One region of the Sinomonas sp. genome, then DNA from elsewhere that is predicted to be linked to it. Evidence: riboswitches for the same ligand, from Rfam matches in the RefSeq annotation. Region 1 holds a riboswitch; the other holds the start of a gene.
The links. A riboswitch is a leader RNA that binds a small molecule or an ion and turns the genes downstream of it on or off. The one in region 1 is predicted to bind S-adenosylmethionine.

Region 1 (8,396 bases):
GACACCTCCAAGATCACCTACGCGGACACGTTCACGAACAAGTACGCCGAGGCCGCGCTCAAGCTCGAGGGTTACACCGCCACCTCGACGCCGGCCGGCGACAACGGCTAGTTCCACCGTTCGGTCGACTCCCCGGGGCGCGCCCCCGTGAGCCCCGGGGAAGCGGCGGGCCCGCACCTGCGAAAGGTGCGGGCCCGCCGTCGTCCGTCCGTCTGTCGGTTGCCTTTCGCTGGCTCATCGCCCAACGTTGGCGTTGCTGAGAAATCGCTCGGAGTTCTCCGAGGGACTTGACGGGGGCCGCACCCCAAGGGGTTGGCTGGAGGCATGACTGAGCAGAGCAGAACCCTGGGTACCGTCTCCCCTCTGACCGTTTCCGCCATGGGCCTTGGCTGCATGGGCATGTCCGAGTTCTACGGTGCCCCGGACGAGGCGTCGGGGATCGACACCATCCACCGCGCCCTCGACCTGGGCATCACGTTCATCGACACGGCGGACATGTATGGGCCGTTCACCAATGAGAAGCTCGTCGGCCGGGCGATCGCCGGCCGGCGCGACGAGGTCCAGCTCGCCACCAAGTTCGGCAACGTGCGCGGCGAGAACGGGGAACGCCTCGGCATCAACGGGAGCCCCGAGTATGTGCGGTCGGCGTGCGACGCGTCTCTCGCCCGGCTCGGCGTGGACTACATCGACCTCTACTACCAGCACCGCGTCGATCCGAAGGTGCCGATCGAGGACACCGTCGGTGCCATGGCGGAACTCGTCGAGGCCGGGAAGGTGCGGCACCTCGGCCTCTCCGAGGCGTCCCCCCAGACCATTCGGCGAGCCCACGCCGTGCACCCGATCACCGCCCTGCAGACCGAGTATTCGCTCTTCACGCGAGACCTCGAGGACGAGATCCTCCCCACGGTCCGCGAGCTCGGCATCGGACTCGTCCCCTATTCGCCGCTCGGGCGTGGCATCCTCGCCGGCCGGCTCACGGCCGAGTCCCTCTCGAAAGAGGGCGATGCACGCAGCAGCCGCTACTTTCCGCGGTTCCAAGGCGATGCCCTCGAGGCGAACCTCCGTCTCGTCGATCAGATCAAGGCGATCGCCGAGCGGAAGGGCGTCACTCCGGGCCAGATCGCTCTCGCGTGGGTCCTCGCCCAGGGCGACGACGTTGTGCCGATTCCCGGGACCAAGCGCGTCAAGTACCTCGAGGAGAACGCTGCGGCCCGCGATATCCGCCTCTCGGACGACGACCTCAGAGCCCTCGAGGAAGCCGTGCCGCGCGGCGCCGTCGTCGGCTCGCGCTACGGCGACATGAGCAGCATCGATCAGGGCTGACGCACTTCGCCGCCTCGCCAAACGACGTCGACGGGCCCCGGCGGCTGACACAATGACGTCATGCGCACCTTTGGGGTAGAAGAAGAGCTGCTCGTCGTGGACCCCCACTCGGGTGAAGCTCTCGCGCTCGCCGACCGGATGCTCGCCGTCGCCGGCCGCCCACAGGACATGTCCCACGAGTTCAAACTCGAGCAGGTCGAGGTGCAGACGGCCCCGTGCCGGGAGCACGACGAGCTCCTCGGCGCGCTCTACAACGGGCGAAGGGTCGCGGACCGCGCCGCCCGGTCCTGCGGGGGCCGGATCGCGGCCCTCGCGACGTCGCCCCTGCGCGTCGAGAGCTCGCTCACCCCGAACGAGCGCTTCGCCCGGATGGACCACGAATTCGGGCTCATTTCGCGCGAGCAGCTCACGTGCGGAGTCCACGTGCATGTCGCGGTCCAGTCGCGGGACGAGGGCGTCGCGGTCCTCGACCGGATCCGCGATTGGCTGCCCCTCTTCATCGCACTGACGGGCAACTCGCCCTACTGGTTCGGCGCGGACACCGGCTACGCGAGCTACCGGACCCAGGCCTGGAACCGTTGGCCCTCGTCTGGCCCCCAGGAGCTCTACGGCGAGGCGAGCGCGTATCGGCGGCGGGTCGACGCCATGATCGCGACGGGCGCGATCCTCGACGAGGCCATGGCCTACTTCGACGCCAGGCTCTCGCGCCTCCACCCGACCGTCGAGGTGCGGGTCGCCGACGTGCCCCTCCTTGCCTCGGACTCCGCGCTCGTCGCGATCCTCGTGCGCGCCCTTGTCGAGACGGCCGCGCGGGAAGCGGCCGACGGCGTTGCCCCACTGGGCACGCCGGTTGCCCTCCTGCGGCTCGCGGCATGGCGCGCGAGCCGGTCGGGCCTCGACGGCGACCTGGTCCACCCGGTCACGAGCCTCCCCGTTCCGGCTGCCGACGCGGTCGACGCCCTCGTCGGGCATGTGTCCGCGGCGCTCAAAGAGGCCGACGAGCTTCGCCGCACGGAACGGGCCGTCGCCGAGTTGCTCGCCCGGGGCTCGGGAGCCCGAGCCCAACGCGAGGCAGCGGAGGGAGGGGGACTCGGCGCCGCCGTCCGGATGGCGATCGAGCGCAGCGTGTCCCGGGACGGCACATGGGACGACGGCGGTCGGGCCACTCTGCGGGTCGTCCGGCGGCCGCCGGGGGCCTTGAGCGCGTAGCTGCCCGGGTACAGCTAGCCCCGCAGGAGGCGCCTGATCGTCGCGGGATAGCCGAGCCGGGCGACGGCGAAGGCCGCAAGGCCCACAACGGCCGGGAAGCGGGCCAGACCGAAGTCCTGCCTCCAGCGGATCGTCGAGCCCGTCGTCGTGCGCTTCCCGAGGCGCGACACGCCCCTCCCGCCGGATGCGCGCCCCGGACTCACCGTGACGTCGATCGATCCGCGCACGAGTTTCCCGGACTTCACGATCCGCGCCCGCCCGGCCCGGCCGCCATCGGGCGGCTCGATGTCCTCGACGGTCATGACGTCGTCGAACCCCAGCCGCCGCCCGCGAAAGCCGAGCCGTCCGAGCATCGTGCACGCGACGAACTCGTGCCCGGGCCGCAGCTCGGACGCCGCGACCATGCCGCGCGTGATGCGCGTGAAGGGCACGAGCCGATCATGGGCGCGGAGGTCGAGGACGCGGGACCACGCCTCGCCGGTGGGCAGCGGCGACCAGAGCACCAGCTCGAACCGCCTCAGCCGCGCCTCCACGCTGTCAGCCGCGCAGCGCCCGCTCGAGATCGCCGATGAGGTCGCCGACGTCCTCGAGACCCACGCTGAGCCGGAGGACGCCGTCGCCCAGGCCGATCGCCGCGCGCCCCTCGGGGCCCATGGCCCGGTGGGTCGTCGTTGCCGGATGGGTGATGAGCGACTTCGAGTCGCCCAGATTGTTCGAGATGTCGATGATCCGCAGCCCGTTGAGGAACCGGAACGCGGCGTCCTTGCCCCCGCCGTCGGGCGCGTTGAGCTCGAAGGTGAGGACGGTGCCCCCCGCACTCATCTGCTTGCGCGCGAGTTCGTACTGCGGGTGTGACTTGAGGTGCGGGTACTTGACCCAGCTCACCTCGGGCTGTGCCTCGAGCCATTCCGCGATCGCCAGCGCGTTCGCGGACGAATACCGCACCCGCAGCCCCATCGTCTCGAGGCCCTTCGTGAGCACCCACGCGTTGAAGGGGCTGAGCGCGGGCCCGGTATGACGCATGAGCTGCTTGACGGGACCGTCGATGTAGTCCTTCGGACCGAGGATCGCGCCCCCGAGCACCCGGCCCTGGCCGTCGATGTGCTTCGTCCCGGAGTACACCACCACGTCGGCGCCGAAGTCGAGGCTCCGCTGAAGGAGCGGCGTCGCGAAGACGTTGTCGACGACGACGGTCGCCCCGGCTGCGTGGGCAAGCTCGGCGACCGTCTGGATGTCCACGAGCTCCTGCATGGGGTTCGACGGCGACTCGAAGAACACCGCCGTCGTGGGCACCGAGAGCGCCTCGCGCCACTGCTCGATGTCGGGGCCGTCGACGAAGACGGTCTCGACGCCCCAGCGGGGGAGGATCTCGTTGAGGATCACGAAGCACGAGCCGAAGAGACTGCGCGCCGCGACGACCCGGTCGCCGGCTCCCAGCAGCGCGCCCAGTGCTGTGAACACGGCGGACATGCCGGATGCCGTCGCGAAGCAGGCCTCGGTGCCCTCGAGCAGGCGCAGCCGCTCCTGGAACGTGGCCACCGTCGGGTTGCCGTAGCGCGAGTAGACGAAGCGCTCATCCTCGCCCGTGAACGCGCGCTCGGCCGCCTCCGCCGACTCGTACACGAAGCCGGAGTTGAGGAACAGCGCCTCCGACGTCTCCTGAAAATTGCTGCGGTCAAGCCCGCCGCGCACTGCCTGGGTGTCTTCGCTCCAGCTGGCGGCGTCGATGTTGAAGGTCACTGACTACTCTTGTCCTACGTTCGTGGGGAGGCCCCGGTTCTTCCAGCCGTTCACGTTTCGCTGGCCGTCGGGCCCTGGCACGCCCTCGAACCCCTCGATGACGTTGTAAGCCCTGAAGCCGAGGTTCGTTGCGGCGGCCGCGGCGGCGGCCGAGCGCTGCCCCGAGCGGCACAGGAACAGCAGTTCCGTGTCGCGGTCCTCGGGGCCCTGGAGCTCGAGTTCCATGACGAAGTCCGGGTTCGGAATCCCGCCAGAGAACACCCACGGAATGAAGAGCGGATCGTTGTCGGTCTGGCGCGTGTCCGGGATCCCGATGTGCGCCCATTCTTCTTCGGTGCGCACGTCGACGAGGACGGCGGCGCCCGACTTCAGCTTGTCCCAGGCCTGCTCCGGCGTGAGGTCGCCCGCATAGAGGCTCATGCGTGGCCCTCCCCGTCGTACTCGCCCTGGCTGTCGACGCCCTCGGCCAGCTCGTCGACGGCCGAGGCGACGGCGGCGTCCGCGCGGGCGACCGCGTGGGGCAGGATGACGGCCTGGGCGACGATCACGTCGGTGCCGTTGAAGGTGGCCGTGGGGCTCCCATGGAGCACGTAGCCTTCGGCGAGCGCTTGGGAGATGCGGGCGCAGAACTCGCGAGTGTCCGGCCCTGTGAGAAGACGGTAGGCGAGGCGCTCTTCAGAGGCGTTCGCCGGAGCGGCGGGATCGTTGAGCGGTGTGGTGGCCGCCTCTCCCGTCTCGGTCGCGGTGTCGGACATGGGCGGGCTCCTTCTGGCTTGCGTATCGAGGGTCGAATTGCCGAGTCTTCACCTGAGGCACCCCGCCGGATGGAGGGTTGCCGGCCAGCAAGTCAGGGCAGTGCGACCGCGCGGGTGGGGCCCGCCGTCGCGCGCTGGCGCTCGTTACTCTGCGTTGAACGTAGCACGCGACGGCGGGGCCAGCCACGGGGAGTCAGTAACGATTGGCAACACCGTGCAACACGCATGTGGCGAGTCGCTGTGACCGGGCTGGCTTCCTGCTGTGAGTTGGGCGACTGCTCGTGGAGAAAGCCTCGCGCCCGCACCGAGGGAGCCTATGCTCAGGGAGGAGGCAGACCCGAATACGGTGCGGAGGTAGCCCGGGTGAGCGAGGCAGAGCAGCGGCCCACCATTCTCGAGGTGCAGGATCTCGTGGTCCGCTACGGTTCCCAGACCGCTGTGGACGGGCTCAGCTTCTCCATCCTGCGAGGTGAGATCTTCGGGCTCCTCGGCCCGAACGGCGCGGGCAAGACGACGACGCTGAGTGTCATCGAGGGCCTCCGCAAGCCCGACGCCGGGCACGCGGCGGTCGACGGCGTCGAGACAGTCCACGCTCCCCTGGCCGTGAAGGCGAAGCTCGGCGTCCAGCTCCAGGCCTCGAGCTTCCAGTCCGAGCTCACGATCGAGCAGATCGCGCGCCTCTACGCGGGCCTCTACGGGCTCGATCTTCCGCGGAGACAGCTCCGGGAACGGCTCGCGGACGTGGGTCTCGAGCAGGAGTTGGCGAAGCCGTTCAAGAAGCTTTCGGGCGGCCAGCAGCAGCGCTTCTCGCTCATGGTCGCCTCGATCCACAACCCTCCGATCCTGCTCCTCGACGAGCCGACGGCAGGACTGGATCCGCAGTCGCGCCGTCAGCTGTGGGATCGCATCGAACGGTCCCGGCAGGCGGGCGGCAGCATCCTGCTCACGACCCATTCGATGGAGGAGGCCCAGTCGGTCTGCGACCGGGTTGCGATCATCGACCACGGCCGGCTCCAGGCTTTGGGCGCCCCCAAGGATCTCGTCGCCATGCACCGCGACGATCCGCGCGTGCGCGCCGTCGCCCGCGGGGACGTGACCCTCGAAGATGTCTTCATCGGGCTGACAGGGAGTGCCATCCGTGACTGAGACCGTTGCCCCCACCGCGCCACCTCTCGGGCTGACGCTGAGATCCCTGCTCCGCGCAGACGCCACCGTCCTGATGCGCAGCAGGCAGGCCTTCATCCTCAACCTCGCCGTGCCCATCCTGATCCTCATCGTGACCAACCGCGGCGGGAAGCTCGGAAACCCGGGCTTCCTCATCGGCATGGCGCTCACCTACGGACTGCTGTCCTCGGCGCTCATCGGCTACTCGATCACGATGGCCCGAGACCGGGAGGCCGGCGTCTTCCAGAGGCTTCGCGTGACGCCGACGCCCACGTGGGCCATCATGGCAAGCCGGCTCGCGGTGCAGCTCGCGGCAAATCTGGTCGTCTCCGTGATCGTCATGTTCGTCGGCAGCATCATGCACGACACGGCGTTCTCGTTCGGCGTGTACCTCCTCATGTTCGCCATCTCGCTGCTGGGCGCCGTCGTCTTCCTCAGCATCGGGCAGGCGCTCGTGGGGCTCGTCAAGAACGCGACGGCGGTCAACGCTGTCGGGAGAGTCCTGTTCATCCTGCTGATCCTCACCGGCATCCTCGGCTCGACCGGCCTCCTCGGCGACGACTTCAAGAACTTCGCGTCCTGGACGCCGGTCGGCGCCCTCATCAACCTCTTCAACGCGGCCCTCAACATCAGCCCGTGGGGCTCGACCGAGACGGAGGCAATCATTGCGTCGATCGGTTACATCGTGGTCTTCGCCGGGATCGGGATCCGCTGGTTCCGGTGGGAGCCGCAGTAACACTCGTTCGCTGAGGGTCCGCAGACCGGCGTCGCAGTACCGCGCGCCTATCCCGCAGACAGCTCGTCGGACTGCCCGCGGGATAGGCGGCTGAAGGAAACGACTACTGGGCGTTGACGGCGCGCGGCCCCTGTTCGGCGGATTCTTCGGCGTGGTCCAGGCTCTGGCGCCTGCGTGGCCCGATCCATACTGCGACGATCGTGATGACGGCCTGGCTGATCATGTAGAGGGCGACCGGGATGTAGGAGTGGGTCGTGGCGAGCAGGAGCGTGGCGAGGACCGGCCCGATGCCTCCGGAGATCGCGCTGCCGACTTCGCGGGAGGATGCGAGTCCGGTGAAGCGGATGTGGGTGGGGAAGAGGTTGGCGAGGTACGCGCCCTGGGTGGCGGACATGCCGCGGACGACGAATGCGTAGACGAGGACGATCGCGGTGATGACGAGGGGGACCGACTTGGTGTTGATCATCCAGAACATCGGGAAGATGAAGAGCGCGACGCCGATGGCGGAGCCGATGTAGACCCGCGACATGCCGAGGCGGTCGCCCAGCCAGCCGAAGAGGGGGTAGGTGAAGAGGCTGATCAGCGAGGCGAGGAAGAGCCCGTTGAGGCCGACGCTCGAGTTGAGGTGGAGGAACGTGGCCGCGTAGGCCAGGACGAAGGTCTTGACGAGGTTGGTCGTGGCGTTCTCGGCGAAGCAGGCGAACATGGCCACGAACCAGTTGCGGGTGTGGGAGGCGAAGACTTCTCTGATGGGGCTCTTGGGCTTTTCCTTGGCGCGGGTGACGGCGAGGTACTCCGGGGACTCCATGACGCGCATCCGGATGAAGAGTCCGATCCCGATGCCGATCACGCTGGCGAGGAAGGGCAGGCGCCAGCCGTAGGACATGAAGGCGCTCTTGGGCATGAAGGCCAGCACCGAGTAGAAGGAGGTGCCGAGCATGATGCCCAGGGCCAGGCCCGCGCCGGGAAGGCTCGTGAGCAGGCCCTGGCGCTTCTTGCTGGCGTGCTCGGAGACCATGACCTGGGCGCCGCCGAACTCCGCCCCGGCGCCGATGCCTTGGGCGATGCGCAGGACGAGCATCAGGATGGGGGCCCAGATCCCGGCCTGGGCGTACGTGGGAAGCGCGCCGATCAGGGCGGTCGAGAGGCCCATGAGGACGAGGGTGGCTGCCAGGACGTTCTTGCGTCCGATCCGGTCGCCGAGGGCCCCGAAGACGAACCCGCCGAGCGGGCGGAAGAAGTAGCCGATGGCTGTCGTGGTCAGGGCCGCGGCCGTGCCCATCAGCGGGTCGAACTTGGGGAAGAAGAGCGTGTTGAACACCAGGGCTGAGGCGGTGCCGAACAGGACGAAGTCGTACCACTCGATGGTGGTCCCGATGACGCCCGCGAGGATGGCGCGCCGGACCCACTGGGCCCGCTGCGCGGGGGTGGGGGTTATCACGTTGGACATGTCGGTTCCTTCTACTCCG
Region 2 (8,396 bases), on a different contig from region 1:
CCCACGAGGCGACGTTCAGACGTGAGCCTGATGAGCGGGACGAGCGCGAACGGAATGCCGAAGCTCAAGACGACCTGGCTGACGACGAGCGAGAGCGTCGGGTCGACGCCGAGCGCGAGGAGCAGCACGGATGGGACAAGTGTCAGGGCACGCCGCAGCACGACCGGGATGCGCCGTTGGAGCAGGCCGTCCATGATGGTGGCGCCCGCATACGAACCGACGGCGCTGGAGGCCAGGCCGCTTGCCAGGAGCCCCACGGCGAACACCGTCCCCACGAGCGGCCCGAGCGCGCTCGTAATCGCCGCGTGAGCGCCCTCGATGGTGTCGGTGCCGCCCCGTCCGCCCAGGGTCGAGGCGGCGAGGAGGAGCATCCCGACGTTGACGACGCCGGCGATGCCGAGAGCGATGAGGACGTCCAGCCGCGTGCCGCGGAGGAGTCGGGCGACGGCGGTCGCTGGCACGTGGGTGTGCGGGTCGGCGCGGTGCCGGTCCCGGGAAAGCGCCGAGTGCACGTAGATAGCGTGCGGCATGACCGTAGCGCCCAGCATCGACGCGGCCAGCAGGAGCGTGTCGGGCCCTTCGAAATGCGGCACGAGGCCCCCGGCGACGCCTGCTGGCGAGGGCGGGCTCACGATGAGCCCCGCGAGGAATCCGATGGTGATGACGGCGAGGAGGCCGATGATCGCCAGTTCGAAGCGCTGCTGCGTCCGGTGGTCTTGGATGGCCAGGATGCCCAGGGAGACGGCGCCCACGATGACGGCGCCGACTGGCAGGGGAACGCGGAACAGGAGTTGGAGGGCGATCGCGCCGCCCACCACCTCCGCGAGATCGGTCGCGAGCGCGACGACCTCGGCCTGGAGCCAGAAGAGCCGCCTGCCGCGCGGCTTGAGCCGTTCGCTCAGGAGTTCTGGGAGCGTCCTGCCCGTGACGATCCCGAGTTTCGCCGACTGGTACTGGATGAGCATGGCCATCACGTCCGCGATGACAAGCACCCACACGAGGAGGTAGCCGTAGCGCGCGCCGGCCGTGAGATTGGCAGCGACGTTGCCCGGGTCGACGTAGGCGATCGATGCGACGAAGGCAGGACCGAGGAGGCCTGCGGCAAGACGCCACGCCGCGCGGCGGGGGGCCCGCGCCGCGGTGTCGCGGGTCGTCCTGCTCATCCTTGCCACCCCCACGCCGGGACCCGCCGTCTGTTGGGACGGTCTTTGATGCGCCTTATCCGATAATTTCGGCTGACCTAAATCTAAGCCTCAGGCGCTGGCGAAGACAAGGTGCCGGGCGGGGTGGCCTACGGCTGGGCGGGAAAGGCCCGCCAGACCTGCGTGACGTACGGGAGCGCGACCACCTCTCGGTCCTCGTGGCCCAGATGCTCGTGGAGGTACCAGTCGAGGTTCGCCTCGACTCGCGCCCGGTGTTTGGCTGACGCCCGCAGGTAGTAGCTCCGTGACTTGGCGAGCTCGACGATGCCGAGAGTGCTCGTGGGTTCCTGCCAGCGGAATACCGCCGACTCCCATCCCGTCAGCTCGGGGCCTGCCGGGGGATGGTAGTCCGGCTTGTGGACGTCGCCGGCATGCATGATCCGCGAGAGGCGGTGCACCCAGGGGACCGACGTGTCGAGCTGGTTCCACACGAGCGCGGCACAGCCCCCCGGCGCAAGGAGCCGGACCACTTCCCGGGTTGCCGCGGGAACGTCGAACCAATGCCAGGCCTGTGCTGCCACGACGAGGTCAGCCGAGGCGGCAGGGAGCCCGGTGGACTCGGCGGTACCGACCACGGCGTGGATCCGCGGGTACAGGCGTCTCAGCTCGCCGAGCATGTCGGGGCTCGGATCCACAGCGGTCACCTCGAGCCCGCGCGCAGACAGCAGGCCCGAGAGCTTGCCGGTCCCAGCTCCCAGGTCGACGGCGGTGAGGGCTCCGGGCAGCACGAGCCAGTCGACGGCGGCCTCGGGATACCCGGGCCGCACCCTCTCGTAGTGCTCTCCGCCAGCCATGAAGGCTTGGGCGAGTTCCCGCCGTCGTCGATCGTCGAACTTGGGTCCGCCGCGTGCCATGCCTTCTTCCTCCCGGAAAGCTGTCTTCTCCGCGGAGGAATCTACCCGGGAGGCCGCCATGGCTGCACCTCGGCGGATGCGATGCGCTCAGTCCTCCACAGCGCACGGAGCGGCACCGGCCGTGCCAGGGAGGTTGGGCGCCCAATCGGGGAATGGGCGCGAATCGTCGACCGGAACCCAGCGGCCGGCGTCGACTGCGTAGTCGAGCCGCAGGCCCCGCTCCACGAGCTCGCGCACCCCCGTCACGAGCCGCTCGACGTCCTCGAGCCGCGAGCCGAGACCGAAACTCGCACGGAGCGAACCCGAAGCGAGACCGAGCCGACGGAGGGCAGGGTGAGCGCAGAAACGGCCGTCACGGAGGCCCACGCCATGCTCGGCCGAGAGATACGCTGCCGCGAGCCCCGCGTCGTGGCCCTCGATGGAGAAATTGACGATGCCCACTGAACCGCGGGAGACAGGGCCGGCACCAGGATCTGAGTCTTCGAAGAGCCGGTGCACAGTGACGCCCTCAATCTGCCCGAGTCCCGTTACCAGCGTGTCTCTGAGCTGCTGCTCGTGGTGGTACCACGACTCCACGTCGAGGCTCCCCAGGACCTGCGCGGCCTTGGCGAGGGTTGCGGCGCCGAGCACGTTGGGGGACCCGGCCTCGTGCCGCGCCGGCCCGTCCGCCCAAGCCACCGAGTCGAGGCGCACTTCGCGGACAGCGCCTCCCCCCGCGAGGTGCGGCCGCCCGCTGTCGAGCCAATCCCGCCGGCCCACGAGGACGCCGGCGCCAAACGGCGCGTAGAGCTTGTGGCCCGAGAGCGCAAGGTAGTCGATGTCCGCTGCCGCGACGCCGATGCGGCGATGCGGCGCGAGCTGGGCGGCGTCGACCGCGATCCGGGCTCCGTGTTCGTGGGCAAGTGCTGCGAGCTCCGCGATCGGCAGGATCTCGCCGGTGATGTTCGAGGCGCCCGTGACGGCGACGAGGCTGATCTCCCCGGCTTTGAGCCATGCCCGCACGCGTTCGAGCGTCTCGGAGAGCGTGCGGGCGGCGACGACGCTCCGGTGAGGTCGGCCTTGCCACGGCAGGAGGTTGGCGTGGTGCTCTATGTCGAGGTACAGGACGTCGCCAGCCGCCGGGAGGCAGCTGGCGAGCAGGTTGAGCGAGTCCGTCGTATTGCGGGTGAAGACCACCTCGTCGTCCGGTCGGCCGCCGACGAACTCGCGGACGATGGTGCGCGCGTTCTCGTAGAGCGACGTGCTGACCTGCGACGCGTAGCCGGCGCCACGATGGACGCTCGCGTAGAACGGGAGGACCTCGTTCAGATGAGCCGCAACCTCGCTGAGGGCGGGCGCGGACGCGGCATAGTCGAGGTTCACGTAGCGGGTGCTCCCGCCGCCCACGAGGGGGGTGACCAGCTCGGCCCCGACGACGTCCGCCATCGGATGGGTGGCGTCGCCAGGGACGGCGGCACCGTTGGCCGGCGCAGGAGTTCCTGCGGAAGAAGCGGCCTTCGCGGGGGACGGAGAAACGACGGTGGGTGTGCTCACGGTGCACCTCAGGGTCGGGGCCCCGCCTCGCGGGGGCCGCGCTTGCCAGATCCGCTCCGGACTGGCCTGGTCGTCACCCGGGGCACCCCGCCGCGTTGGAGGGTTGCCGGCCAGCAAGCCGGGGCTTCGCGCTGGCACTCGTGACCTTGGGGATGAGACTAGAGGACGACGACGGCCGGCCTCCAGCCGGTCGACGCGTGTTACAGCTCGTTAAGGCGGCGCATGCCTGCACCGCGCGGCGGCTTCACGAGTTCAGGAGGTCGTCGTGCTCAGGGTTCAGGCGCCGCAGCACGTCCGAGTGGAGAATGCCGTTCGTCGCGAGGGCGTTGCTGCCCCACGGGCCCTCGACGCCTTCGAGGGACGTGAAACGGCCCCCGGCTTCGGTGACGATCGGCACGAGCGCGGCCATGTCGTACAGCGCGAGCTCGGGCTCGGTTGCGATGTCCACCGCGCCCTCCGCGACAAGGCAATACGACCAGAAGTCTCCGTACGCGCGGGTACGCCACACATCTTCCGTGAGCGTCAGGAAATTCCCGAGGCTTCCCCGTTCGCGCCACCCGGAAAGGCTTGAGTACGAGAGTGAAGCGTCCTCGACACGCGCTACGTCCGAGACCTTGAGCCGCGTCGCGGCGGCGAGCGAGCGCCCGGTGTAGGCGCCGGCGCCCTTTGCGGCCCACCATCTGCGTCCCAGGGCAGGGGCACTCACGACGCCGACGACGATCTCGTCCCCGTCCGCAAGCGCGATGAGCGTGGCCCACACAGGCACCCCCCGCACGAAGTTCTTCGTCCCGTCGATGGGGTCGATGATCCAGCGGCGGGCGCCGTGGCCGGTCGTGCCGAACTCTTCGCCGATCACCGCGTCCCGCGGGCGCGAGCGAGAGAGCTGCCCGCGGATGGCCTCCTCTGCCGCGCGGTCCGCGTCGGTGACGGGTGTGAGGTCCGGCTTCGTCTCCACCCGGAGGTCGATGGCCTTGAACCGATCCATCGTCTGGGCGTCCACGGAGTCGGCGAGTACATGGGCCAGACGGAGATCGTCGGTGTAGCCTTCGGCGGCACGGGTCATGGGACCCACGCTATCGCCTCCGGTACCCGGCGAGTGGGAGGTTCCGGGCTCAGAGTGTGCCGAGCTCCTTGGCGTCGGCCGCCTCGTCGCGCGGGCTTGCGACCAGCAGTCGGCGGAACGACGCGAGCCTCGCCGGGCCCTGGGGACCCGCTTTTCCGCGTGCGACCCAGCCGTCCAGCCCGCACTCGACGGCGCTCGCGTCGTGCCGGCACCCGCGGGCACAGTCCTCGGTTCCGGGCTCGAGGTCGGGGAACGCGCGCAGGATGCGGTCGGGATCGACGTGCGCGAGCCCGAAGGAGCGGATGCCGGGGGTATCGATGATCCAGCTTCCGGGCGGTGCCCCTTCAAGCCGGAGTGCCAGCGCGGACGACGACGTGTGCCGGCCGCGGCCCGTCACGGCGTTGACGCCGCCGGTGGCGCGCCGCGCCCCCGTGAGCGCGTTGACCATGGTCGACTTCCCGACGCCCGAGTGGCCGAGGAGCACGGTCACCTTGCCATCGAGCTCCCGGCGCAGCCGGGCGACGGCGTCGTCGTCGAGCCGGACGCCGTGGACCTCCGGCTCGGTGCCGGCTTCCGCGCCGAGCGCGCCGCCCTCGGGCTCCTCGGCCTCCTCGGCCGTCCGACTGACGACGACGGAGAGCGGCAGGAGCTCGTAGTTCGCCAAGAGCGGGGCCGGGTCCCTGAGATCGGCCTTCGTGACAAGCAGGAGGGGCTCGATTCCCGCGTCATACGCTGCGACGAGGGCTCGGTCGATGAATCCCGTGCGCGGCTCGGGGTTGGCCGCCGCGACGACGATCACGAGCTGGTCCGCGTTGGCGACGACGACGCGCTCGATGGGGTCGTCGTCGTCCGCGCTCCGCCTCAGTACCGTCCGGCGATCCAGGACCCGCACGAGGCGCGCCAGCGTGTCGGGCCGCCCGCTCACGTCGCCGACGAGCCCGACGAAGTCTCCGGGAACGACCGCCGTGCGGCGCAGTTCGCGGGCCCTCGCGGCGATGACGACCCGCTCCTCGGGGGTGTCCTCGGCGACGACCGCGGTGTAGCGCCCGCGATCGACCGTGATGATGCGGCCGGTCACGGCGTCTTCGTGGCTCGGCCGGTCCTTCGTCCGAGGACGGCTTCCGCGCTTGTTGGGACGGACTCTGACATCGCTCTCGTCCCACTCCCGGGCTGCCATCCGGCTAGGGAGCCTTGACGGTCTCGTTCGGGGCCGGGACGTCGCCGGAGGCCTCCCGCTGGGCGGCACCGTCACCCAGCATGCGGGCCCACATCTGAGGGAACTCGGGCATCGTCTTGGACGTCGTCCCGATGTCCTCGACCTCGACGCCCTCCACCGCGAGGCCCCAGATGGCGCCCGCGGTCGCCATCCGGTGATCCGCGTAGCTGTGCACGACCCCGCCGTGGAGCCTGGCAGGTCGGATGACGAGTCCGTCGGCCGTCTCTTCCGCGTCGCCCCCAAGCCGGGTGATCTCCGTGACGAGGGCCGCGAGCCGGTCCGTCTCGTGACCGCGGAGATGCGCGATGCCCGTGAGCCGGGACGGGGTCTCGGCGAGCGCACACAGCGCGGCGACGGTCGGCGCGAGCTCGCTCGTCTCGGCGAGCTCGGCGCCCACGATGCGTTCGCCGCCGCGCACGGTGAGTGTGCCGCCGTCGAGCGTCACCTCGGCCCCGAGCTGGGGGAGGATCTTCCGCCACGCGTCGCCGACCTGCGTTGTGTGCTCGGGCCAATTCGGAACGCGGACGGTCCCTCGGGTGGCGAGCGCGGCCGCGAGGAACGGCCCTGCGTTCGAAAGGTCCTGCTCGATGCGGACGTCGAAGGCACGGATCGGCCCGGGCTTGACGATCCACCGATGGGGGACGGAGTCGTTGACCTCGACGCCAAGCTCCCGCAGGACGCTCACCGTCATGGCAATGTGATCGAGGCTGGGCACAGGCTTGCCCACGTGCTCTAGATGGAGGCCTTCGTCGAAGCGGGCCCCGGCCAGCAGGAGCGCCGAGACGAACTGGCTGGACCCGCTCGCGTCGACCACGACGTGGCCGCCGGATACCGAGCCGGTTCCGTGCACGACGAACGGGAGGGACGTGGGGCGGCGTCCGTCGGGGGAGGAGAGGTCGACGCCGAGCCCCTCGAGCGCGTCGATGACCGCGCCCATCGGCCGGACCCGCGCGTGGGGGTCGCCGTCGAAAGCGATCTCGCCGCGGCACAGCGCGGCGAGCGGTGGAACGAAGCGCATGACGGTTCCGGCGAGCCCGCAGTCGATCGCGACGTCGCCCAGGCCCCCGCCCCGGCCGAGCGGGATCGGCGTGATCTCCAGGTCGGGGCCGAAGTCCCCGTCGCCGGCCACTTCGGTGACGGTCGCGCCGAGCGCTCTCAGCGCGGCGACCATGAGGGCCGAGTCGCGCGAGTGCAACGGGGCGCGCAGCCGGCTGGGTCCCTCCGCGAGGGCCGCGAGAACCAGATACCGATTGGTGAGGGACTTCGAGCCCGGAACGGTCACGGTTGCGTCGACTGGCCGGCGCGCAAAGGGCGCCGGCCAGGGCGCCGGAGCGCTCACGCGAAACTGCCGGGGGACAGCTGGTGGGCGGCGGACTTCGCCGCCTTCGCGGCGTCTTCCTTCGCAGCGAGGGCGGCCTTCAGTGCCTCCTCACGCGCACTCTTCGCCGCCTTGAGGGCGTCGGCTTTCACGTGTTGTGCCTTCTTGGCAGCCTCTTTCGCCGCCTTTGCTGCGTCAGCGCGCACCGACTTCGTCGTGCGGGCCGCGTCGGAGCCCACGGAGCGGGCAGCCTTCGCGGCGTCCGCGCGCACGCCCTTCGTGGTCTTCGCGGCGTCCGCCGCGAGGTGCTGGGCACGCCACGCGAGGCTCGGATTCCCGGCCGTGTCGACAGAGGCGAGCATGACGCCGCCCACGAGCGAGACGTTGCGGAGGAGCCGGCCGCGACGGGCCGAGCGAAGCTCCTGGGAGCCGATGTCCGCCGTGCGCCATTCGACGAAGGTGTTGAGGGCGCTCGTGAGGGCCAGCACCGAGGCAGAGAGCCGCGGTGCCTTGCCGAGCGCGAACAGCACTCCCGCGCCCAACTGGCTCGCGCCCACCGCCCGGGCCAGGGTCTTCTCGTCGACGCGCACAGGGAGCGCGTCTGCGGCCCGACGCAGGACCGGCGAGAGCTGCTCGGCAGTCTCATCCGCGTTCTTGAGCTTGTCCACGCCCGCGACGATGAACGAGGAAGCGAGCAGGGGTCGAGCGAGGAAACGAACTACCGACATGGGGCCTCCTACGTGGATTTCCGTGGCTAGATAGGCTTTCCAGCTGCTCCAGTCTTGCACTTTCAGGGAATATTTTCCCTTTACCCAGAGTTGCCGCTTTAGTCGAGCACGCCAACTGGAGAAGGAGAGCCCGTGCTGGTCTTGGACCGCCCGCGTCCCGCCCCGCCAGTAGACTGGACCGCAATGAGCACCGTCGAATCCATCGAGCCCGACGAGCCTGCGGACGGTTTCACCGCTGGCAAGGGTCCTGGCGAGGAAACCCCCGAAGAGCGGCGTGAGCGCTTCGAGCGCGACGCCATGCAGTACGTTGACCAGCTGTACTCGGCGGCCATGCGGATGGCGCGCAACCAAGCCGATGCCGAGGACCTGGTCCAGGAGGCGTACGCGAAGGCCTTCGCCGCCTTCCACCAGTACAAGCCGGGCACCAACCTCAAGGCCTGGCTCTACCGGATCCTGACGAACACCTACATCAATCTCTACCG

Region 2: linked by a shared signal. The riboswitch ahead of V7053_RS09050 (aminotransferase class V-fold PLP-dependent enzyme) and the one ahead of V7053_RS06810 (DUF1737 domain-containing protein) in region 1 are both predicted to bind S-adenosylmethionine.

Annotation. Positions count from the first base shown of each region.
Region 1 is NZ_DAIUJO010000030.1:4,487-12,882, forward strand. It holds gene V7053_RS06780 (ABC transporter substrate-binding protein) at 1-111, shown strand, start outside; gene V7053_RS06785 (aldo/keto reductase) at 325-1,323, shown strand; gene V7053_RS06790 (glutamate--cysteine ligase) at 1,384-2,532, shown strand; gene V7053_RS06795 (hypothetical protein) at 2,547-3,065, opposite strand; gene V7053_RS06800 (O-succinylhomoserine sulfhydrylase) at 3,070-4,272, opposite strand; gene V7053_RS06805 (rhodanese-like domain-containing protein) at 4,276-4,692, opposite strand; gene V7053_RS06810 (DUF1737 domain-containing protein) at 4,689-5,027, opposite strand; SAM riboswitch class IV at 5,037-5,176, opposite strand; gene V7053_RS06815 (ABC transporter ATP-binding protein) at 5,391-6,173, shown strand; gene V7053_RS06820 (ABC transporter permease) at 6,166-6,927, shown strand; gene V7053_RS06825 (MFS transporter) at 7,031-8,377, opposite strand.
Region 2 is NZ_DAIUJO010000044.1:7,077-15,472, reverse strand. It holds gene V7053_RS09060 (Nramp family divalent metal transporter) at 1-1,163, opposite strand, end outside; gene V7053_RS09055 (class I SAM-dependent methyltransferase) at 1,292-2,056, opposite strand; gene V7053_RS09050 (aminotransferase class V-fold PLP-dependent enzyme) at 2,144-3,589, opposite strand; SAM riboswitch class IV at 3,623-3,735, opposite strand; gene hisN (histidinol-phosphatase) at 3,834-4,652, opposite strand; gene rsgA (ribosome small subunit-dependent GTPase A) at 4,702-5,829, opposite strand; gene aroA (3-phosphoshikimate 1-carboxyvinyltransferase) at 5,834-7,207, opposite strand; partial or broken gene V7053_RS09030 (DoxX family protein) at 7,438-7,914, opposite strand; gene V7053_RS09025 (sigma-70 family RNA polymerase sigma factor) at 8,098-8,396, shown strand, end outside.